3 regions of the Ciceribacter sp. RN22 genome follow, and region 2 is predicted to be linked to each of the others. Evidence: predicted binding sites of a transcription regulator. Region 2 holds the regulator's gene; each other region holds the start of a gene.
The links. Region 2 encodes LexA, which represses DNA repair genes until DNA is damaged. Its sites were predicted from a motif close to TGTTCNNNNTGTGTTCNG; they were not measured.

Region 1 (7,872 bases), 350 kb from region 2:
GCTGCCGCGCGCCTTCGCCAAAGCGCTCTACCAGATGACCGAGCGCGGCGCCCACGTGATCATCACCGACGAACCGGTCACCCCGGCGCCTGTCCGGCACGCGACGCTCTTTCAGCCGCGCAGGGCGATCGATGAAGGACAGCTGCTTTCCGATGCCGAACTGCGGCCGTCCACCATCGAGGCGGGACGGAGGCCTGTGCAGGTCGCCATGGTCGAAAAGGAGGCGACGAGCCCGGTGCAGTCAGCCGACGTCTTCGCCGACATTCCGCCGGTACGCATCCTCATCACCCGGCGCGGCCAGCGCGAGACCTTGATGGACGTGCAGGCGATGCTCACCGAGCTCGGTTTCGACGCCGGTCCCGTCGACGGCTATCTCGGCCGACAGACGATCTCGGCCATTGACGGCTACAAGCGGTGGAAGGGACTGGAAACCAGGGGCGAAATCCTGTCGCCCGAATTCCTGACCCGAATCTATGCAAGCGCCGGAAAGGGTGCACCGCCGCTCGGCCAGATCATGGTGCGGCAGAAATTCAAACCGGTCTTCGAGGCTGCGGTCTCGATCGCCGATCCGCAGAAGCCGCTCGGCACCCATTTCATCGAGGCGACGCATGTCGACATGCTCGCCGGCAGCGCCGAATGGCGTGGTGTCACGCTCGAGAACCATCTCTCCAGTCAGACGATGAAGCGCCTCGGCATCGAAGCCCCCGTGGCCGCTGAGCTCACGCCGACGCTTGCGGAGACGCTCGACCGCATCTCGATCCCCGACGCGGTGCGCCGCAAGATCGAGCCGATGCTCGGCGAAGGCAGCTCGATCACCATTTCCGACGCAGGCGTTGGGCCGGAGACCGGCGACGGAACCGACTTCATCACCGTGACGCGCGAGGTACCGCGCGGCTGACCCAGTCACGCTGTCGCCAAACGGCGGCGGCTACACCAGCTCGACGTCGACGATGCCGGGCGCCGAGCGTAGCGCTGCCGCGATCTCGGGCGAGATGCGATATCTTTCCGAAAGCTCGACCTCGATCTCGCGCTGGCCGTCTTCCTTGATGACGACGAAGGAGACGAGACCGTCGCCTTTCGTGTTGAGATGGGCGGCGACCGCCTTCAGCGGACCGGAATCGCGGACATAGACGCGTAGCGCCTTCTGCATCTGCAGCGACTTTTCTTCGAGCGACTGCGCCGTCTGGATCCTGAGCCCGATACCCTCGGGCCGCTCTTCCGCGGCGACCGTGATGACCACCGATTTGCCGGATTCCAGGAGGTCGCGGTACTGGTTCAGGCCTTCGGAAAACAGGACGGCCTCGAACTGGCCGGAGGAATCCGAAAACGTGACGATGCCCATCTTGTTGCCTGTGCGGGTCTTGCGTTCCTGGCGCCCCGTCACCGTGCCGGCGAGGCGTCCGGCGGTCGCCCCCTGTTTCACCGAAGCGGAGAAATCGGCAAAGGTCTGGACGCGCATCTTCTCGAGGAGCGACCGGTAGGTGTCGAGCGGATGGGCGGAGAGGTAGAAGCCCAGCACCTGGAATTCGCGGTGCAGCTTCTCCGAGGCGAGCCAGGGGGTGTAGGCCGGGAAGACGATCTTCTCCGGTCCTGTCGCGCCACCGGCGCCGAACATGTCGGACTGGCCGCTGACGGCATTCTCCTGCGCGCGCTGCGCATAGCCGAGAATGCGGTCGAGCCCGCCGATCAGTTCCGCCCGGTCGTGACCGAAGCAGTCGAAGGCACCGGCGCAGATCAGGCTTTCGAAGACGCGGCGATTGATCTGCTTCGGATCGATCCGCAGGCAGAAGTCTTCGAGGCTCTCGAAGGGTTTGTCGCCGCGGACCTCGACGATGTGGTCGACGGCCGACTCGCCTACGCCCTTGATGGCGGCGAGTGCATAGTAGATGCAGCGGTCGCCGGTCTGGAAATGACGGAACGAGGTCTGGACCGACGGTGGGACGACCTTGATGCCGAGGCGCCCCGCATCCTGGCGGAAGTCGTTGAGCTTCTCGCTGTTGGCCATATCGTAGGTCATGGTCGCGGCGAGGAACTCGACCGGGTAATGCGCCTTCATGTAGGCCGTCTGATAGGAGACGATCGCGTAGGCGGCGGCGTGCGACTTGTTGAAGCCGTAGTTGGCGAACTTGGCGAGCAGGTCGAAGATGATGTCCGCCTGGTTCTTGGACACGCCGTTCTTCACTGCGCCGTCGACGAAGCGGGCGCGCTGCTTGTCCATCTCCTCCTTGATCTTCTTGCCCATGGCGCGGCGCAGGAGGTCGGCTTCGCCGAGCGAATAGCCCGACAGAACCTGGGCGATCTGCATCACCTGCTCCTGGTAGACGATGACGCCCTGCGTTTCCTTCAGGAGATAGTCGATCTTCGGATGGATCGACTCGATCTCTTCCTCGCCGTGCTTGCGGGCATTGTAGACCGGGATGTTCTCCATCGGGCCCGGGCGGTAGAGCGCCACCAGCGCGATGATGTCCTCGATGCAGTCCGGCCGCATGCCGATCAGCGCCTTGCGCATGCCTGCACTTTCAACCTGGAACACGCCGACCGTCTCGCCGCGCGAGAGCATCGCGTAGGTTTCCTTGTCGTCGAGCGGAATCGACGCGAGATCAACGGTGACGCCGCGCTGGCGGGCGACGAAATCGACCGCTGTCTTCAGGACCGTCAACGTCTTCAGGCCGAGGAAGTCGAACTTGACGAGGCCCGCCTGCTCGACCCACTTCATGTTGAACTGCGTGACCGGCATGTCGGAGCGCGGATCGCGATACATCGGCACCAGCTTCGACAGCGGCCGGTCGCCGATCACGATACCGGCGGCATGGGTCGATGCATGGCGGTAGAGGCCCTCGATCTTCTGGGCGATGTCGAGAAGGCGCGCGACGACCGGCTCGGCTTCCGCCTCCTCGCGCAGCTTCGGCTCCTCCTCGATCGCCTTGGAGAGCGGCGTCGGGTTCGCCGGATTGTTCGGCACCAGCTTGCAGATCTTGTCGACCTGTCCGTAGGGCATCTCCAGAACGCGGCCGACGTCGCGCAACGCCGCGCGCGCCTGCAGCGAACCGAAGGTGATGATCTGCGCCACCTGTTCGCGGCCGTACTTCTTCTGGACGTAGCGGATCACCTCTTCGCGCCGGTCCTGGCAGAAGTCGATGTCGAAGTCCGGCATCGACACGCGCTCCGGATTGAGGAAGCGTTCGAAGAGCAGCGAGAAGCGCAGCGGGTCGACGTCGGTGATGGTGAGGGCATAGGCGACCAGCGAGCCCGCACCCGAACCACGGCCCGGGCCGACCGGAATGTCATGCTGCTTGGCCCACTTGATGAAGTCGGAGACGATCAGGAAGTAACCGGGGAACTTCATGCGCTCGATGATCGAGAGCTCGAATTGCAGCCGCTCGCGGTAATCCTTCTCCTCGTAGCCCGGCGCCATTCCGAGCGCCGCGATCCGCCGGTCGAGGCCCTCGACCGCCTGCCGCCTCAGTTCCTCCGCCTCGGCCTTCTCCGCCTCCTCCGGATCGGCACCGACGCCGGCAAAGCGCGGCAGGATCGGCTTGCGCGTGCCGAGCACGAAGGAGCAGCGCATGGCGATCTCGACGGTGTTCTCGATCGCCTCCGGCAGATCGTCGAAGAGCGCCTGCATCTCGGCCCGGCTCTTCAGATAGTGGTCAGGTGTCAGGCGGAAGCGGTTGTCGTCGGAGACGATCGCATTGTGGGCGACCGCCATCAGGGCGTCATGCGCGTCGTAATCCTCCCGCGTCAGGAAGAAGGCCTCGTTGGTCGCAACCAGCGGCAGTTCATGACGGTAGGCGAGCTGAACCATCCTGGTCTCGTGCCGACGATCGTAGTCGCCGTGGCGCTGCAGCTCGACGTAGAGCCGGTCGCCGAAAAGCCGCTTCAGCGTCAAAAGCCTCGTTTCCGCCTGCGCGCTGTGTCCTTCCAAAAGCGCGACGTCCACTGGCCCGCCCGAAGCTCCGGTCAGGGCAATCAGCCCCTCCGTCCCGCGTTCCTCCAGCCATGACGCAGTGACATGCACCGCCTGGTGCCCCTCGCCTTCCAGATAGGCCCGGCTGACGAGATCGACGAGCCGCTCGTAACCGGCCGCGTTCGCCGCGAGCAGCACGATCGCCGGATATCTGGCGGGAGCATGAGACGACCGCTTGTCATCCCTGGCATCCTCCATGTCGATCGACACCTGACAGCCGATGACCGGCTGCAGCCCGTCGCCGACGGCATACTGCGAGAATTCGAGCGCGACGAAGAGATTGTTGGTGTCGGTGATCGCGATCGCCGGCTGGCCGTCGGCGGCAGCCTTCCGGAGGATCTTCTTCAGCGGCAATGCGCCTTCGAGAAGCGAATAGGCCGAATGCAGGCGCAAATGCACAAAACCCGGCGAACTTGCCTCGCGCCCGCCCTCGTCAACTGCTTCGCCCATATCCGTCATTACCCGCATCCGATGAATCGGTGCGATTTTCGATCGCCCCGACAGGGAAGTCCAGCCTTGTCGGCCGGATACGGGTCACTCTCTACAGGATAGGCGCAGGAACCTCAAATCGCCGAGACGATCACCGACAAGCCGGTGACGAACATGAGGATCGAGGCGAATGCGGCGACATCACGGAAAACATCAGTCATGGCTCACTCCTTACTCGTTATGTTTTTAGTTTGTTCCCTCTTTGTTCCTTTGTCAACCCAAAAAGGGTCATATGGTTCCATCAACGACGCGAATACGCGGGAACATAGGGGTAACGCGACTACGGCGCGCCCCTGCAGGGGCTCTCGCCGGGCGAAGACAAAGGAGCGGGAACGTTGGCGGCAGTTTGCGCCGGCACCGCGGCCGTCATCGCCGCGGCCGTCCGGAAGCGTCTCAGACCGCGTAATCGACGATCTTGCCGTCGACGATCGTCACGCAGCGGTCCATGCGCTGGGCCAGTTCGTGATTATGGGTGGCAATCAGCGCGGCGAGCCCCGATTGGCGGACCAGCGCACGCAGAGCGGAGAAGACGTAGGATGCCGTCTCCGGGTCGAGATTGCCGGTCGGCTCGTCGGCGAGCAGCACGAGCGGCGCGTTGGCGACGGCGCGGGCGATCGCCACACGCTGCTGTTCGCCGCCCGAGAGTTCCGCCGGACGATGATCGGCACGGTGGCCGATCCGCATGTAATCGAGAAGCTGCGCGGCGCGCTCCTTGGCCTCGGCCATGGAAAGCCCGGCGATGAGCTGCGGCATCATGATGTTCTCGAGGGCAGAGAATTCCGGCAGCAGGTGGTGGAACTGGTAGACGAAGCCGATCGAGCGCCGCCGCACGGCGGTGCGGCGGTCCTCGGAGAGCCCCGAACAGGCTTCCCCGCCGATCACGACTTCGCCGGCGTCGGGATGCTCGAGCAGGCCAGCGACGTGCAGAAGCGTCGACTTGCCCGTTCCCGACGGGGCGACAAGCGCCACCGTCTCGCCGCTCTCGAGGCTGAATTCGGCACCCTTCAGGATGCTCAGCAGCGTCTCGCCCTGCCCGTAATTGCGATCGATCCCGGTAAGCGCGAGGACTTTGTCGGTGGCCATGGAAAGCGGCATCCTTATTCGTAGCGGAGGGCCTGTACCGGGTCGAGCCGCGAGGCGCGCCAGGCGGGGAAGAGCGTCGCCAGGAAGGAGAGCGTCAGCGCCATGATGACGACAGACATCGTCTCGCCGACGTTCATATCGGCCGGAAGCTGGCTCAGGAAGTAGAGTTCAGGATCGAAGAGCACCGTGCCGCTGACCCAGGAGAAGAAGCCGCGGATCGATTCGATGTTGAGGCAAACGACGACACCGAGGGCCACCCCGGCGAAGGTGCCGGTGACGCCGATCGCCGCGCCGGTCATGAAGAAGATGCGCATGATCGAGCCGGCGGTCGCACCCATGGTGCGCAGGATCGCGATGTCGCTTCCCTTGTCCTTCACCAGCATGATGAGGCCCGAGATGATGTTGAGCGCGGCGACGAGCACGATCAGCGTCAGGATCATGAACATCACGTTGCGCTCGACCTGCAGGGCCGAGAAGAAGGTCTGGTTGCGCTGGCGCCAGTCGGTGATGAAGATCTGTCGCCCGGCCGCTTCCTCGACCTTCGGCCGCAGCTCGTCGACGAGGTCCGGATCGGCGACGAAAAGCTCGATCGACTGGACGATGCCCTCGGCATTGAAATAGAGTTGCGCCTCCTCGAGCGGCATGTAGATGATCGAGGCGTCGTATTCCGACATGCCGATCTCGAAGATGCCGGAGACGGTATAGGACTTCACCCGCGGATTGACCCCGAGTGGCGTGACATCGCCTTCCGGCGAGACGAGCGTGATCGTATCGCCGGCCGTGAGCCCGAGTTCGTTCGCCATGCGCGAGCCGATCAGGACGCCCTGCCCCGCCGCAAAGCCGACCATGTCGCCGGCACGGATGTTGTTCGAGACCGTCTTGAGCTTGGTGAGGTCGTCGGCGCGGATGCCACGCACCAGCGCACCGGTTCCCGCCCCGCCACGGCCGGAGGCAAGCGTCTGCCCCTCGACGAGCGGCAGCGCCATCGTGACACCGGCGATGCCGGAGAACTTGTCGGCAAGCTCCGCATAGTTGTCGAGCGGCCCGTCGACCGGCTGCACGATCATGTGGCCGTTGATGCCGAGGATTCGCGAGATGAGTTCAGTGCGAAAGCCGTTCATCACCGCCATGACGATGATGAGGGTCGCGACGCCGAGCATGATGCCGACGAAGGAGAAGCCGGCGATCACCGAAATGAACGCTTCCTTCCGCCGGGCGCGCAGATAGCGCCAGGCGACGATGCGCTCGAAGGCGGAGAACGGCCGCGCCGACGGGCTCGGGGTGACCTTGTCCGCCTCGCGGCCTTCGACTGCGCTTGTCATCTCGCCTCCTCGACCGGCAATCAGCCGACCAGCTTGTTGATGGCCGCTTCTACCGTCATTGTTTCACGCGCGCCGGTCTTGCGGTCCTTGAGCTCGACCTCGCCGTTGGCGACGGAGCGCGGGCCGGCGATGACCTGGACGGGAACGCCGATGAGGTCCGCGGTGGCGAACTTGGTACCGGCCCGGTCGTCGGTGTCGTCGAGCAGCACGTCCTTGCCCGCGTTCGAAAGCGCAGCGTAGATCGCGTCACAGGTAGCGTCGCAGGCCGTGTCGCCGGCCTTCATGTTGATCACGACCGCATCGAAGGGCGCGACCGAGGCCGGCCAGATGATGCCGGTGTCGTCGTGCGAGGCTTCGATGATCGCCGGGACGAGGCGCGTCGGGCCGATGCCGTAGGATCCCATGTGCACGGTATGCTCCTTGCCGTCGGGGCCCTGAACCTTCGCGCCCATCGGCTCGGAATACTTGGTGCCGAAGTAGAAAATATGGCCGACCTCGATGCCGCGCGCGGAGAGGCGCTCACCTTCCGGAACTGCGGCGAAGGCCGCCTCGTCATGCATCTCGGAGGTCGCGGCGTAGAGCGAGGTCCACTTGTCGAAGATCGCCTGCAGGCCCCTTACATCGTCGAAGTCGGTGTCTACGCCCGGAATGTCGAAATCGACGAAATCCTTGTGGCAGAAGACTTCCGACTCGCCGGTCTCGGCGAGAATGATGAACTCGTGGCTGTGATTGCCGCCGATCGGGCCGGTGTCGGCGCGCATCGGGATCGCCCGGAGCCCGAGCCGGTCGAAGGTGCGCAGATAGGCCGCGAACATCTTGTTGTAGGAGTGCACGGCCGCTTCCATGGTGAGGTCGAAGGAATAGGCGTCCTTCATCATGAATTCGCGCGAGCGCATGGTGCCGAAGCGCGGACGGATCTCGTCGCGGAACTTCAACTGGATATGGTAGAGGTTCAGCGGCAGGTCCTTGTAGGACTTGACGTAGGAGCGAAAGATGTCGGTGACCATCTCC
Region 2 (7,872 bases):
TAGTCGTCGTTGAGGGCGATCTTCTCGAGTTCGAGTGCGACCTTCATCAGCGGGTCGTCGCCGTGACCGGTCGCTTCGAGGACCTCGTACATGGTCTTCTGCATGATCTTCGCGCGCGGATCATAGTTCTTGTAGACGCGATGACCGAAGCCCATCAGGCGGAACGGGTCGTTCTTGTCCTTGGCACGGGCGATGAATTCCGGAATGCGATCGACGGAGCCGATTTCCTGCAGCATGTTGAGGGCTGCTTCGTTGGCGCCGCCGTGGGCCGGACCCCAGAGGCAGGCGATGCCGGCTGCGATGCAGGCGAACGGGTTGGCGCCCGACGAGCCGGCGAGACGGACGGTCGACGTCGAGGCGTTCTGCTCGTGATCGGCATGCAGGATGAAGATCCGGTCCATGGCGCGGGCGAGCACCGGGTCGACCTTGTAGTCGTCGCAGGGTACTGCGAAGCACATGTGCAGGAAGTTTGCCGCGTAGTCGAGGTTGTTCTTCGGGTAAACGAAGGGCTGCCCGACGTGGTACTTGTAGGCCATGGCGGCGATCGTCGGCATCTTGGCAATCATGCGCAGCGACGCGACCATGCGCTGGTGCGGATCGGTGATGTCCGTCGAGTCGTGATAGAAGGCCGAAAGTGCGCCGACGGTACCGACCATGACCGCCATCGGATGGGCGTCGCGGCGATAGCCGGAGAAGAACTTGCTCATCTGTTCGTGCACCATGGTGTGGTGCGTGACGCGGTAGTCGAAGTCCTTCTTCTGGGCCGCGGTCGGCAACTCGCCGTAGAGAAGCAGATAGCAGACTTCCAGGAAGTCACCTTTCTCGGCGAGCTGTTCGATCGGATAGCCGCGGTGCAGCAGGACGCCGGCATCGCCGTCGATATAGGTGATCTTGGATTCGCAGGACGCAGTCGAGGTGAAGCCCGGATCGTAGGTGAAGGAGCCGGTGTGCTTGTAGAGGGCCCCGATGTCGATGACACTCGGCCCGATGGTTCCTTCCTTCACCGGAAGGTCGACCTTCTTGTCGCCAAGTGCCAGTGCTGCGCTTTTTTCCGTCATGCTAATCCTCCGAAATTGGCGGTCCGGCGCCTTCGAAAAGGCGTCGCAGGTTAAGCGTCCCGAGTTAGCTATATGATCCAGACGTTAATGCCAAGCTAGCCAAAGGGCAAATTGTGCGATGCGAAATGCCAGCAACATATCGTGATTTCCGCGGCTCATTGTTGTGCCATCAGAGGGCGTTTTCGACTTTCGTCCGCTCGCTTTGATTGCTACTGTCGCATTGCGATGTCGGTACCGGGGTGCCGTCATCCGGTGTCCGATCGGGGCTGGAGCCGTCTTGGAAAAGATCGCGGAAGACCGCGCCGGGACCGGGGCAGGGGAAGGGCCGGCGATCGCTGTTGCCATCTCCCTCGACGCGGTGGTTATCGCGGAACCGCGCTCGGCTGGAGCACTCGTCGTCCGACAGGCGACGGGTCGGGAGAGCGTCGTTGCGCGCATTTTCCGTGCAGCCACGGCCATCTCGTCGTCGGGCCGCGCGGCGATCGGTCGCGAGGAGGCGTTCGGGCATATCTTCCTCTTCGTGCCCGTCGCGCTCGGGGTGGGCGCTGTCATCTGGTTTGCCTTACCTCTGACCTTGCCGATTGCAGCACCCATGCTTTTGTTGGCGGTCTCCACCGTCTTCGCGGTGCTGTCGCGCTTCGGCAGACCTGCTGCATATCGGACATGGTCGGCGCTGGCGCTCTGTGCCGCCGGAATGCTGCTTGCCGATGCCGAGGTCCGCAGGCTGCAGACGGTCATTCTCGACACACCGGTCACGACGCAGGTGACGGGACGGGTGCTCCGGCGGGAGGCGGGTGCGGGCGGCGACTGGCGCTATCTGGTGCGCGTCGAAGCGACGGCGGAGCCTGCGATCAGGCGAGCACCGGAAGAGGTCGTGCTCATGACCCGCGCCCGCCACGAGCCGTTTGCGCTCGGTGAGAGGCTGCATGGCAGAGCGCGGCTGTCGCCGCCTTCCGGCCCTGCCTTGCCCGGTCTCGATGACTTTTCGTTCGCCAGCTACTTTGGTGGCATCGGCGCAGTAGGCTACTTTCTTGGAGCGCCGACGCGTGCGGAGGGGGCGCCGGCGACCGGAGCCCGCGCATGGTGGGAGGCGGCCGAGCAGACGCTTCTTGTCGTCCGCGACGACATCACGCAGCGAATCAGGAGAACAGTTCCGGGCGACGCCGGCGGCTTTGCCGCCGCGATCCTCACCGGCGACCGGCGATCGATGTCGGCGGCGACGACGGAGGCGCTGCGCCTTTCGGGACTGGCGCACATCACAGCGATTTCCGGCCTCCACATGGCACTTGCCGCTGGCATTTTCTTTGTCGGCCTGCGCAAGCTGCTCAGCCTCTCGCCGGCAATCGCCCAGTCCTGGCCGATCAAGAAGATCGCTGCCATGGCCGCGCTGGCCGCTACCTTCCTCTACCTGATGATCTCCGGCTCGCAGGTCTCCGCTATCCGCGCTTTTCTGATGACGGCGATCATGCTGGTTGCCGTCCTGTTCGACCGCCCGGCGATCAGCCTGCGCAACCTCGCACTGGCGGCGATCGTCATTGTCGCCGTTTGGCCGTCACAGGTGCTCGGTGCGAGCTTCCAGATGTCGTTTGCCGCCACCGCAGGACTGATTGCCGGCTACGATGGCTGGCGACGGGGTGCAGCGCGGCAATCGCGCTACGCGCCGGACTTCCCCGGTCGGAAGATCCTTTCCTTCCTGTGGAATTTCGCGGCGGGCACCTTCGTGACGTCGCTGATCGGCGGACTGGCGACGGCGATCTTCGCCGTCGCCCATTTCCATCGACTGGCACCTTACGGTCTCGTCGCGAATCTCGCGGCAATGCCGATCATCTCCGTGGTGGTGATGCCGGCGGCGCTTGCGGCAATGCTGCTCATGCCGTTCGGCCTCGATACGCCCTTTCTAATTCTCGCTGGCGAGGGCCTCGAGATCGTCATCGTGATCGCGACCACGGTTGCGAGCTGGAGCGAGGGGACATCCTTCGGCCGGTTCGGGGACTGGTTTCTGCCGCTCGCCTCCACGGGGCTCCTGCTGCTCACCCTGCTGCATACGCGGCTGCGCTGGATCGGTGCGGCAGTGCTTGCCGCGGTGATCGGGCTTGCGATCCTCCTGCCGGCGGAAGACACCGCCGACCTCATCGTCTCGGAGGACGGACGGCTGGCGGGGCTGCCCGCTGTCGACGGCAGGACGATTGCGACCAACCGCAGCAAGCCGGCGGACTTCCTCTTCTCCCAATGGCAGCACGCGCTTGCGCGTCCCGATCATCTCGGCCCGCTCCGCAGCGCAGACGATCCTGTCACCGAAGTCCGGGCGACCGGAACGGACCGGTTTTCCGCAGGACAGATCCGGACCGTTCGCGAGACGATGCGGCGGCAGTTCGAAGCGGCGATCCCCGGCCGCTTCCGCTGCACCGGAAAGTCCTGGTGTATCGCACGGCTTGAGAAAGGATGGCGCGTCGCGACGGTCGAGGATCAGGCACTTCTCGGCGTCGCATGTGACGTCGCCGACCTCGTGATTACGCCGCGTCGTCCACCCTTCGGCGTCTGCCGCTCCGGCGCGAGGATGATCGATGCCGAAGCGCTACGGCGCATGGGCGCAACCGAGTTCTATCTTGGAAATTACGACGATCGGGACATCCGCCAGCGCACGGCGTTCACCACTCTCGACAGGCCGTGGCAGCGGCATCGCCTTTACGATTGGCGAACCGGCAGCTTCGCCGACGAACAGCCCGCGAAGCGCGCTCCCATGGCACAGGTCAGTGATAGCGGCGGATGAGACCGACGAGCTTGCCCTGGATCTTGACACGATCGGGGCCGAAGATGCGGGTTTCGTATGCCGGGTTCGCAGCCTCGAGCGCGATCGAATCGCCCCGGCGGCGGAAGCGCTTCAGCGTCGCCTCTTCGTCATCCACGAGTGCCACGACGATGTCGCCGGGCGTTGCGTTGCTGGCGTTGCGGATGATGACCGTGTCGCCGTCGAGAATGCCGGCCTCGATCATCGAATCACCCTTGACCTCGAGCGCATAGTGCTCGCCTGAACCGAGCATCTCTGCCGGAATGGTGATTTCGTGGGTGTTGTGCTGGATCGCCGAGATCGGCACGCCGGCCGCGATGCGGCCCATGACGGGGACGGCGACGGAACTCGAGCGCTCCTCTGCAGGCGGCTTGGCGGCAGGCGCCGGCTGTCCCTTGCCGAGGCTTCCCTCGATCACGCTCGGCGAGAAACCCCGCCGCGGCTGCAGGCTGGAGGAATAGGCTTCCGGCAGCTTGATCACCTCCAGCGCCCGGGCCCGGTTCGGCAGACGCCGAATGAAGCCACGCTCCTCGAGCGCCGTGATGAGGCGGTGGATGCCGGATTTCGAGGCGAGGTCGAGCGCGTCCTTCATTTCGTCGAACGACGGCGGCACGCCCGATTCCTTCATCCGCTCGTGAATGAAGAGAAGCAGTTCCTGTTGCTTGCGCGTCAGCATGATCCAGAGCCCCGTCGTATGAAACAAATCCAGAACATACACTATCTGTTCCATATGTGTTCCGCAAGTACTTAAATATTGGTAAGCAATTGGAGCTCCGGCGCATTTTTCCCGTGCATCCACCCGTTCCGGGCTGCTGCCGGGCGGGGGCTGGTTCGCCTTGCAAAGGGAAGGCAAATCGCGCACATCAAACGTGACCGACAAGGAGGGAGCGGAATGTCCACTGCCATCGAGGCGCCGCGTGGCGTCGATCACATCGTCTTGCCCGTGCACGGGCTGAAGGCTGCGCGCGAGCGGCTCGGCGTGCTCGGCTTCACGGTCGCCGCCGATGCGCTGCATCCCTTCGGCACCGAGAACGCCTGCGTCTTTTTCTCCGACAAGACCTATCTGGAGCCACTCGCCGTGGCGAGCCGGGAGGCGTGCGAAGAGGCCGCCCGCAAAGGCAACGTCTTCGTCGCCCGCGACCGCGCCTTCCGCTTCCGCATGTCGGACGGCGAGGGACTGTCGGGAATAGCGGTTGCCTCGACGGATGCGGCCGCGGACCATGCGATCTATACCGAGCACGGCCTCTCCGCGGGCGAAATCCTGCACTTTTCGCGGCCCTTGAGGTTGCCGGATGGCACCGAGGCGACGGCCTCGTTCAGGCTTGCCTTCGCCGCGGACCTGCGCGCGCCCGATTTTCTCCTCTTCTCCTGCGAACGGGTCAATCCACTGCCGGCGGATCGTGCGGCGCTCGAACGCCACGACAATGGCGTGACGGGCGTCTCGGCGGTCGTGCTGACGGAGGAAAACCCCTCCGACTTCCAGGAGGTGCTGGAAACCGTCTTCCACCAGCGAGAGATCGAGGCGCATTCCTTCGGTCTCGTCGTCCCTTCGGCAAACGCGAAGATCGAGGTGCTGACACCTGCCGGTCTCACCGGCTATTTCGGGCTCGACGCCCCGAATGCCGGGCGTGGGCTCATGGGGGCGGCGATCGTCTTTCGGACAGTCGATATCGGCGTGACAGAACGCTTGCTGGCTGCTAATGGCGTTCGCCATGCACGCAAGGATGGTCGCCTGATCGTGCCGCGTGAAGCGGGGCAGGGCGCGCATTTCGTATTCGAGGAAGTTTGATGAGCAATCCGACCAATTCCGAAGTCGTCGTCGGCGAAGGTGCCGCCAAGGTCGTCTTCTCCAATTCCAAGCGCTTCTCGCTGATCGCCGGTCCTTGCCAGATGGAAAGCCGCGATCATGCCTTCATGATGGCCGGTGCGACCAAGGAGATCTGTGACAAGCTCGGCATCGGGCTCGTCTACAAGTCGTCCTTCGACAAGGCCAACCGCACGTCCTTGTCCGGCAAGCGGGGCATCGGCCTCGAAAAGGCGATGGAAGTCTTCGTCGATCTCAAGAAGGAATTCGGCTTTCCGGTGCTGACCGACATCCACACCGAGGAGCAATGCGCGATCGTCGCCCCTGTCGTCGACGTTCTGCAGATCCCGGCCTTCCTCTGCCGCCAGACCGATCTTCTGGTCGCTGCCGCGAAGACCGGTCGGGTCATCAACGTCAAGAAAGGCCAGTTCCTCGCCCCATGGGACATGAAGAACGTGCTCGCCAAGATCACCGAAAGCGGCAATCCGAACGTGCTTTTGTGCGAGCGTGGCGCTTCCTTCGGATACAATACCCTGGTCTCGGATTTTCGCTCGCTGCCGATCATGGCGGCGATGGGCGCGCCCGTGGTGTTCGACGCCACCCACTCGGTGCAGCAGCCCGGCGGGCAGGGCGGTTCGACCGGCGGGCAGCGGGAATTCGTGGAGACGCTGGCGCGTGCCGCGGTTGCCGTCGGCGTTGCCGGCCTCTTCATCGAGACCCATGAGGATCCGGATAATGCCCCGTCTGACGGCCCGAACATGGTGCCGCTGAACGACATGCCGCGACTCCTCGAAAAACTGCTCGCCTTCGACGCGGTCGCCAAGGGCGCCTGATTCCGCAAGGCATTGTCTATATAGAGCGCCGGCCCCGGTGGAGCCGGCGCTTTTTGTTGCCGCCTCCTCTTTCCGGCCGCCGGGCCGGCGATGTCACACTGCGTGCATTGTATTTTTCCCGTCTTCGATTAAGACAGGCGCCATCCTCAATCCCACCCAGCACCAGGGAGGCGCTCATGACTGCAATCACCGACATCATCGGCCGCGAAATTTTGGACAGCCGCGGCAATCCGACCGTCGAGGTCGACGTCTATCTGGAAGACGGCAGCATGGGCCGTGCAGCCGTTCCGTCGGGCGCCTCGACCGGCGCGCATGAGGCGGTCGAACTGCGTGACGGCGGCAGCCGCTATCTCGGCAAGGGCGTCGAGCGCGCCGTCGAGGCCGTCAACACCGAGATCTTCGACGCGGTCGGCGGGCTGGATGCGGAAAACCAGATCCAGATCGACAAGGTGATGATCGAGCTCGACGGTACGCCGAACAAGTCGCGCCTCGGCGCCAACGCCATCCTCGGCGTTTCGCTCGCCGTCGCCAAGGCCGCCGCGGAAGCTTCCGGCCTGCCGCTCTATCGCTATGTCGGCGGTCCGAACGCCCATGTGCTGCCGGTCCCGATGATGAACATCATCAACGGCGGCGCCCATGCCGACAACCCGATCGACTTCCAGGAATTCATGATCATGCCGGTCGGCGCCGAAACGATGCGCGATGCCGTCCGCATGGGCTCGGAAGTCTTCCATACGCTGAAGAAGGAACTGGCCGCCCAGGGGCACAACACCAATGTCGGCGACGAAGGCGGTTTCGCGCCGGGCCTCGAAAGCGCGCCGGCCGCCCTCGACTTCATCGTGAAGTCGATCGAGAAGGCAGGCTATCGTCCGGGCGAGGACATGTATCTTGCGCTCGACTGCGCCTCGACCGAGTTCTTCAAGGACGGCAAGTACGTGCTCGAAGGCGAGGGCCGCACGCTCGAGCCGGAAGCCATGGCGGAATACCTCGCCGAACTCGCCGCCAAGTATCCGATCATCTCGATCGAGGACGGCATGGCCGAAGACGACTGGGATGGCTGGAAGGTCCTGACCGACAAGATCGGTTCCAAGTGCCAGCTCGTCGGCGACGACCTTTTCGTCACCAATTCCTCGCGTCTGCGCGATGGCATCCGCATGGGCGTCGCGAACTCGATCCTCGTGAAGGTGAACCAGATCGGTTCCCTGACCGAGACGCTCGACGCTGTCGAAACCGCGCACAAGGCCCGCTACACGGCGGTCATGTCGCACCGTTCGGGTGAAACCGAGGATTCGACGATCGCCGACCTCGCGGTTGCCACCAATTGCGGACAGATCAAGACTGGCTCGCTCGCCCGCTCCGACCGGCTCGCCAAGTACAACCAGCTGATCC
Region 3 (7,872 bases), 380 kb from region 2:
CGACGCCGAGATCGACGCCGGCGGGAACATCCCCACAAAGGCCGATACTGACGGTCAACGTGAGCCGGTTCCCCTTCCAGTCGACGGGAAGGGCCTCCGCCGCCCGCCGAAGCCGCTCGCAGACGGCATGGGCCTCGCCCCGATTGCGCGCCGGCAGGTAGACCGCGAACTCCTCGCCACCCAGCCTCCCGAAGACCGCATCCTGCGGCAGGATGTCCTGAACCATCGCGACGAAGGCGCAGAGCACCTTGTCGCCCGCACCATGGCCGTAGGTGTCGTTGACGCGCTTGAAGTGGTCGAGATCGAGAAGTGCGATCGCGCCTCCCACGCCGCGACGGCGGCAACCATCGACGTGGTCGCTGAAGGCACGGCGATTGAAGACTCCCGTCAGCGCGTCGATCTGGGATGCCCGCTTGTATTCCGCCGTCACCCGCTCGCGGCCGAGCGAAAAGAGCGCCATTCCGCAGAAGAGTGTGTTGACGACGATCTCAAAGGTGAAGACGCCGTGCCAGGCGGAAAGGGCAATGCCTCCCTGTTCCATGACCGGGGCGACCACCACCAGCGGCAATCGGACGGCGTTGATCACGCCGTGCACGGCCATTGTGCCCATCACCAGTTTGCGGGAGGGCAGCGGCTCGATCGCCTCACCCTGCCACATGCTGCGGATGAACATCACGCTGAAAACAATGATGATGACCGAAACGAGCGCTATTCGGGCGTTCACATCCTCACGGAAACCCGGCCAGAACAGGAACGCGCCGAACCAGATGACAGTCGGAACGACCGGTACCCAGAACTTGAGCGAGAGGCCGTCGAACGCCCGAATCCCGAGCCACGCAAGCCCTGTCGCCAGGATGAGCAGGCCGTTTCCGAGCCCGATCGTGAACCCCTCCGGCAAGATCGTCCGCAGCGACAAGAACAGGGCGCCGAGGGCGCCGAGCCAGAAGCCGACACTCCAGATCGCCAGTTCCGGACGCTGCCGTTCCAGAGACCAGGCCATCGTCAGCAATACGGCGAAGACCACCCAGATCGCCAGCAGGCAGGCCATCAATGTCGGCACGTGAAAGAGAGTGGCCACGGCATCCCCAATTCGTCTCGACCGCCTTATACGGCAAGCATGAAGATTTCGAAAATGCCGAGCCGATTTGCGCCCGTGACGCCGCCGCCTTACGCGGCGAGGGCCTTTTCGACGGCGGCGATCGCAGCATCCGCTTTTTCGCCATCCGGGCCGCCGGCCTGGGCCATGTCGGCGCGGCCGCCACCGCCCTTGCCGCCGACGGCAGCAGAGGCGAGGCGCACGAGTTCGACTGCGCTGTAGCGGCCGGTGAGATCATCGGTAACACCGACGACGACGCTCGCCTTGCCATCCTCGGAGACGGCAATCAGCGTCACGACACCGGAACCGAGACCTGCCTTGCTCTCGTCGACGAGCCCCTTCAGGTCCTTGGCTTCGACGCCCTTGAGCACGCGACCGAGGAACTTCACACCGCCGATCTCGCGGGCTCCCTCATCGGCGGCAGCCTGACCACCGCCGCCCATGGCGAGCTTGCGCTTGGCATCGGCAAGCTCGCGTTCCAGCTTGCGGCGCTCCTCGACAAGCTGCTCGACGCGCGTGACCACGTCCGCTGGCTGTACCTTCAGCGCCGTCGCGACCTGCTTCACGCGCTCGTCCTGCTCGGAGAGATAGGCACGCGCCGCCTCGCCGGTCACCGCCTCGATGCGGCGAACGCCTGCACCGACCGCGCTTTCCGAAAGGATGCGCACGAGGCCGATGTCGCCGGTGGCGGAGACATGCGTGCCGCCGCAGAGCTCGACCGAATAGGGCTTTCCGGCCTTCGGGCCGTGGATCGCAGTCCCCATCGACACGACGCGGACCTCGTCGCCGTACTTTTCACCGAACAGCGCCATCGCACCCTCGGCGATCGCATCGTCGACGCTCATCAGGCGGGTGGTCACCGGCGTGTTCTGGGTGACGATCTCGTTCGCCATCGCCTCGACGACCTTCAACTCCTCGGCCGACATCGGCTTTGGATGCGACACGTCGAAACGCAGGCGCTCCGGCGCGACCAGCGAGCCCTTCTGCGCGACATGGGTGCCGAGTACCTCGCGCAGCGCCTCATGGATGAGGTGCGTCGCCGAGTGGTTTGCGCGCAGCCGCGAGCGGCGGGCATGGTCGACGGTCATCACCACGGCATCGCCCGCGCGCAGCGTGCCTTCGGTCACCGTCGCGGTATGGACGAAGAGACCTTCGCCCTTCTTCTGCGTCTCGGAAACTTCGAGCTTCGCGTTGTCGCCGGCAATCACACCGGTGTCGCCGACCTGACCACCCGATTCACCGTAGAACGGCGTCTGGTTGACGACCACCTGCACGGTTTCGCCCTTGGAGGCACTATCGACGACCGCGCCATCCTTGACGATGGCCTGTACCTCGGCCTCCGCACTTTCGGAGGAATAGCCGAGGAATTCGGTCGCGCCGAACTTCTCCTTGAGCTCGAACCAGACGGCCTCGGTCGCCTTGTCGCCGGAACCCGCCCAGTGGGCGCGGGCTTCCGCCTTCTGGCGCTGCATCGCGTCGTTGAAGCCGGTGAGATCGACGCCGATGCCGCGGTTGCGCAGCGCGTCCTGCGTGAGATCGAGCGGGAAGCCGTAGGTATCATAGAGCTTGAAGGCGGTTTCGCCGTCGAGACTGTCGCCCTTCGAAAGATCGGCCGTGGCCTCCGACAGCAGGCTGAGGCCGCGCTCCAGCGTCTTGCGGAAGCGGGTTTCCTCGAGCTTCAGCGTCTCGGAAATGAGCGCCTCGGCGCGTGCGAGTTCGGGATAGGCCCGGCCCATCTGCTGCACGAGCACGGGTAGGAGCTTGTAGATGACCGGTTCGCGGGCACCGAGAAGCTCCGCGTGGCGCATGGCGCGGCGCATGATGCGACGAAGCACGTAGCCACGGCCCTCGTTGGACGGCAGGACGCCGTCGGCGATCAGGAAGGCGGACGAACGGAGGTGGTCGGCGATGACGCGGTGGCTGGCACGACGCTCGCCCTCGGCCTTGACCCCGGTGAGTTCGACGGAAGCCTCGATCAGCGCGCGGAAGAGGTCGATGTCGTAGTTGTCGTGCTGGCCCTGCAGGACGGCTGCGATGCGCTCGAGGCCCATGCCTGTGTCGATCGACGGCCGCGGCAGGTCGACGCGCTCCTCCTTGGTGATCTGCTCGTACTGCATGAAGACGAGGTTCCAGATCTCGATGAAGCGGTCGCCGTCTTCCTCCGGCGACCCGGGAGGGCCGCCCCAGATGTGGTCGCCGTGGTCGTAGAAGATCTCTGAGCACGGGCCGCAGGGGCCGGTATCGCCCATCGCCCAGAAATTGTCGCTAGTCGGGATGCGGATGATCTTCTCGTCGGCAAGGCCGGCAATCTTCTTCCACAGGCCGAACGCCTCGTCATCGGTATGGTAGACGGTGACGCAGAGCCGGTCCTTGGCAAGCCCGAATTCCTTGGTGATCAGGTTCCAGGCAAGCTCGATCGCCCGCTCCTTGAAGTAGTCACCGAAAGAAAAGTTGCCAAGCATCTCGAAGAAGGTGTGGTGACGCGCGGTATAGCCGACATTGTCGAGGTCGTTATGCTTGCCGCCGGCGCGCACGCACTTCTGCGCGGTTGCTGCCGTCTTGTAGGGACGCTGCTCGAGGCCGGTGAAGACGTTCTTGAACTGCACCATGCCGGCATTTGTGAACATCAGCGTCGGGTCGTTTTGCGGCACGAGCGGGCTCGACGACACGACTTCATGGCCATTTGCCTTGAAGTAATCGAGAAAAGTCGACCGGATGTCATTTACGCCGCTCATGTCACGCCCTTCATTGCTGCCGGATGCCGGCCAAAGCCTAAAAACCAAAGGCTTTTATCGTCCGTGACCGGCACTGTCCAGCCGCACGGAAAAAAACCGGCCCGACATCTTCCGATATCGGACCGGCGCTCTGTCGGTCGTTGAAATGATTGCGGATCACATGTCCGCGGAACCATCACCGTCGCCGGCGTCCGGACCACCATTCTGCAGGAAACGATCGGCGATCAGCCCGGCATTCTGGCGCAGCGCCATCTCGATCTCCTGGGCAAGCTCCGGATTGTCCCGCAGGAAAGTCTTGGCGTTCTCGCGTCCCTGACCGAGCCGCTGGCTGTTGTAGGAGAACCAGGCGCCGGACTTTTCGACGATCCCGGCCTTGACGCCGAGATCGACGAGTTCGCCGGTCTTGGAGACGCCCTCGCCGTACATGATGTCGAACTCGACCTGCTTGAAGGGCGGCGCCATCTTGTTCTTGACGACCTTCACGCGCGTCTGGTTGCCGACGACCTCCTCGCGCTCCTTGACGGCGCCGATGCGGCGGATGTCGAGGCGAACGGAGGCGTAGAACTTGAGCGCATTACCACCGGTCGTCGTTTCCGGCGAACCGAACATCACGCCGATCTTCATGCGGATCTGGTTGATGAAGATGACCATGCAGTTCGAGCGGGAGATCGAGGCGGTGAGCTTGCGCAACGCCTGGCTCATCAGGCGGGCCTGCATGCCCGGCAGGTTGTCGCCCATCTCGCCCTCGATTTCGGCGCGCGGCGTGAGTGCGGCGACCGAGTCGACGACGAGCACGTCGATCGCGCCCGAGCGCACCAGCGTGTCGGTGATTTCGAGCGCCTGTTCGCCGGTGTCAGGCTGTGAAATGAGGAGGTTCTGCAGGTCGACCCCGAGCTTACGGGCATAGACCGGATCGAGCGCGTGCTCGGCGTCGACGAAGGCGCAGATACCGCCCTTCTTCTGCGATTCGGCGATCGTCTGCAGTGCGAGCGTCGTCTTGCCCGAGCTTTCGGGACCGTAAATCTCGACGATGCGCCCCTTCGGCAGGCCACCGATGCCGAGCGCGATGTCGAGGCTCAGCGACCCGGTGGAAACCGTCTCGATCTCGACCACGCTCTCGTTCGCGCCGAGCTTCATGATCGAGCCCTTGCCGAAATTTCGCTCGATCTGCGAAAGTGCCGCTTCAAGTGCCTTGCTTTTGTCCACCGATTTGTCCTCTACGAGCCGCAAAGAATTTTGTGCCATTCGATCCACCTTTAGGTTATTGAAGCCGCATAGGCAATGAAGCAGCCGACGGACCATGCGTACACGTTTTGTTCTCATCTGGCAATCCCTGTTCAACCTGCTGAATAGACTTGCGACTTCGCAGGATGTTCACTTTATGTTTCAGGCGACGTACCGTGTACCGTCGCTCATGCCCCGCCGTGCTTTCGCCGCACCTGCGGCCGCTTGCGATTCGTCGCGCCCGCAATGCTCCGGGAAGCGCGCATGAGTGGTTCCCTTCTCGTCGTCGGCGGCGCCCACATCGACCGCCGCGGACGGATCGCCGGCACGACTGTCATGGGGGCGAGCAATCCCGGTCGCTGGTTTGAAGAACCGGGCGGCGGCGGCTTCAACGCTGCCCGCAATCTCGCCCGGCTCGGCCACGAGGTCAGGCTGATCGCGCCGCGCGGCGGTGACGCGGCAGGAATCGCCGTCTCGGCCGAAGCCCTCCGCGTCGGCATCGACGATTGTCCGGTCGTCTTTCTCGATCGCGCCACGCCGAGCTACACGGCGATCCTCGAGGCGGACGGTAATCTCGTCATCGCGCTTGCCGATATGGAGCTCTACGACCTCTTCGGGCCACGCCGTACCCGCACCCTCTCCTTCCGCGCCGCGCTCGGCGAAGCACGCCACGTGCTCTGCGACGCCAATCTGCCGGCGGAGACGCTCACAGCGCTTGCCGATGCCGCCGCCGCGCGTGGCCTGCCGGTCTTCGCGATCGCGATTTCGCCGGCGAAGGTCGTGCGTCTGCTGCCCTGCTTCACCGACCTCACCATGCTGTTCATGAACGCGGCGGAGGCCGAGGCCCTCACCGGCGCCCGCCCCGATGATCCCGCCGGCTGGCCCGCGCTTCTGCGGGAAAAGGGTCTCAAGGGCGGCGTCGTCACCTGCGGCGCCGAAGCCGTCGTCGCGTTCGACGAGACAGAAACAGCGATCCTTTCGCCGCCGCGGCTCGACAGCGTGGTCGACGTCACCGGCGCCGGCGACGCCTTTGCGTCCGGCGTCATCTCGGCCTGCATCGGAGGCTGCAGCCTCGGCGAGGCACTGCGTCACGGAGCCGCGCTTGCGGCCATTACCCTTCGCTCGCCGCACGCAACCGCGGAAAACCTCTCCCGCGATCTCGCCAATTCGTATATGCCCCTTGTGCCGGACGCGAAAATCCTGTCATGACCTGCAGTCTCGAAACCCGGAACCTCCCATGACCAAAGCCATTTCGCCCCTGCTGCCGATCGTCTATTCGAAGGAAGTCGCCGCCGCCAAGGTCCGCGGCGCGCCGATCGTGGCGCTGGAATCGACGATCATCACCCATGGCATGCCCTTCCCCGGCAATCTGGAGATGGCGCGCAGCGTCGAAGCGATCATTCGCGAGAAGGGCGCCGTGCCGGCGACCATCGCAGTCATCGACGGCATCCTGCACATCGGCCTCGAGGACGCACAGATCGCGGCGCTTGCGCAGATGACCGGCGTCATGAAGCTCTCGCGCGCCGACATCGCCTTCGCGCTCGCCGAACGCCGCAGCGGCGCAACGACGGTGGCCGCGACCATGATCGCTGCAAGCCGTGCCGGCATCTCGGTCTTCGCCACTGGCGGCATCGGCGGCGTCCATCGCGGCGCCGAGGAAAGCCTCGACATCTCGGCCGACCTCGAAGAGCTCGCCCGCACGCCGGTCATCGTCGTTTCCGCGGGTCCGAAGGCGATCCTCGACATTCCGAAAACGCTCGAATTCCTGGAAACGCGTGGCGTTCCGGTCGTCACCTACGACAGCGAGGAGTTTCCCGCCTTCTGGTCGCGCGATTCCGGCCTGCGTAGCCCGCTCTCGCTCTCCAGCCCCGCGGCCATCGCCAATTTCCAGCGGATGCGCGAGCAACTCGGCATCGAGGGCGGCATGCTGATCGCCAATCCGGTGCCGGAGGAACACGAAATCCCCCGCGAGGAGATGGAGATCTATATCGGTCGCGCGCTCGCCAGTGCCGAGCGCGAAGAGGTGACGGGCAAGGATGTGACGCCGTTCCTGCTCGACAACATCTTCCATCTGACCGCCGGCCGCAGCCTCAAGACCAATATCGCGCTGGTCGAGAACAATGCCCGCCTCGCTGCGGAAATCGCCGTCGCGATGAACGACTGAGCACCCTCGCGATCATAGCTAACGTAGCGGGAGATACATTCCGCTACGTCAGTCTTTCGCCGGCCTGATCCTCTTCTTCCCTTGTCATCTCGCACGACCTGCCGATGCGTGCGCGACACCGAAACGTCGCCGTTCAGTCGTCCCCGTCCAGCATTTCACGAACCGCAACGGCGAGCTGCTTCAGCGAGAACGGCTTCGGCAGAAAGCCGAACTTCGCGTCGGCCGGCAGGTTGCGGGCGAACGCGTCCTCGGCATAGCCCGAGACGAAGATGAATTTCAGGTCCGGATATTTCTTGCGTAGTTCCCGCAGCAGCGTCGGTCCGTCCATTTCCGGCATGACGACGTCGGAGACGACGATGTCCACGGCGCCGTCGAGCTCGTCCATGATGTCGAGCGCCTCGACGCCCGAGCCGGCCTCGTGCACCGTGTATCCGCGGGTCTCCAGCATGCGCTTGCCGCCGCGTCGCACCGCCTCCTCGTCCTCGACGAGGAGAACGACCGCCGACTTGCCTGTGAGGTCGGCGGGCTCCGAAACCGCCGCCGGACGAGCTTCGGTATCCGCGGCTCCGGCCTCGCCGCCGGCGGGAACAGGCGCGATCTCGGCCACGTGCCGGGGCAGGAAGATACGGAAGGCGGTTCCCTTGCCGACCTCG

Region 1: the regulator LexA is predicted to act here: its motif matches at 4,649-4,666, upstream of dnaE (DNA polymerase III subunit alpha).
Region 3: the regulator LexA is predicted to act here: its motif matches at 5,203-5,220, upstream of recA (recombinase RecA).

Annotation. Positions count from the first base shown of each region.
Region 1 is NZ_JAMXLD010000001.1:1,455,461-1,463,332, reverse strand. It holds gene NHF53_RS07290 (L,D-transpeptidase family protein) at 1-898, shown strand, start outside; gene dnaE (DNA polymerase III subunit alpha) at 929-4,417, opposite strand; gene NHF53_RS07280 (ABC transporter ATP-binding protein) at 4,850-5,539, opposite strand; gene NHF53_RS07275 (lipoprotein-releasing ABC transporter permease subunit) at 5,554-6,861, opposite strand; gene proS (proline--tRNA ligase) at 6,882-7,872, opposite strand, start outside.
Region 2 is NZ_JAMXLD010000001.1:1,802,493-1,810,364, forward strand. It holds gene gltA (citrate synthase) at 1-1,058, opposite strand, end outside; gene NHF53_RS08985 (ComEC/Rec2 family competence protein) at 1,336-3,828, shown strand; gene lexA (transcriptional repressor LexA) at 3,809-4,522, opposite strand; gene NHF53_RS08995 (VOC family protein) at 4,739-5,635, shown strand; gene kdsA (3-deoxy-8-phosphooctulonate synthase) at 5,635-6,483, shown strand; gene eno (phosphopyruvate hydratase) at 6,660-7,872, shown strand, end outside.
Region 3 is NZ_JAMXLD010000001.1:2,184,324-2,192,195, forward strand. It holds gene NHF53_RS24180 (GGDEF domain-containing protein) at 1-1,078, opposite strand, end outside; gene alaS (alanine--tRNA ligase) at 1,168-3,831, opposite strand; gene recA (recombinase RecA) at 3,988-5,076, opposite strand; gene NHF53_RS10745 (carbohydrate kinase family protein) at 5,320-6,264, shown strand; gene NHF53_RS10750 (pseudouridine-5'-phosphate glycosidase) at 6,293-7,219, shown strand; gene cckA (cell cycle histidine kinase CckA) at 7,353-7,872, opposite strand, start outside.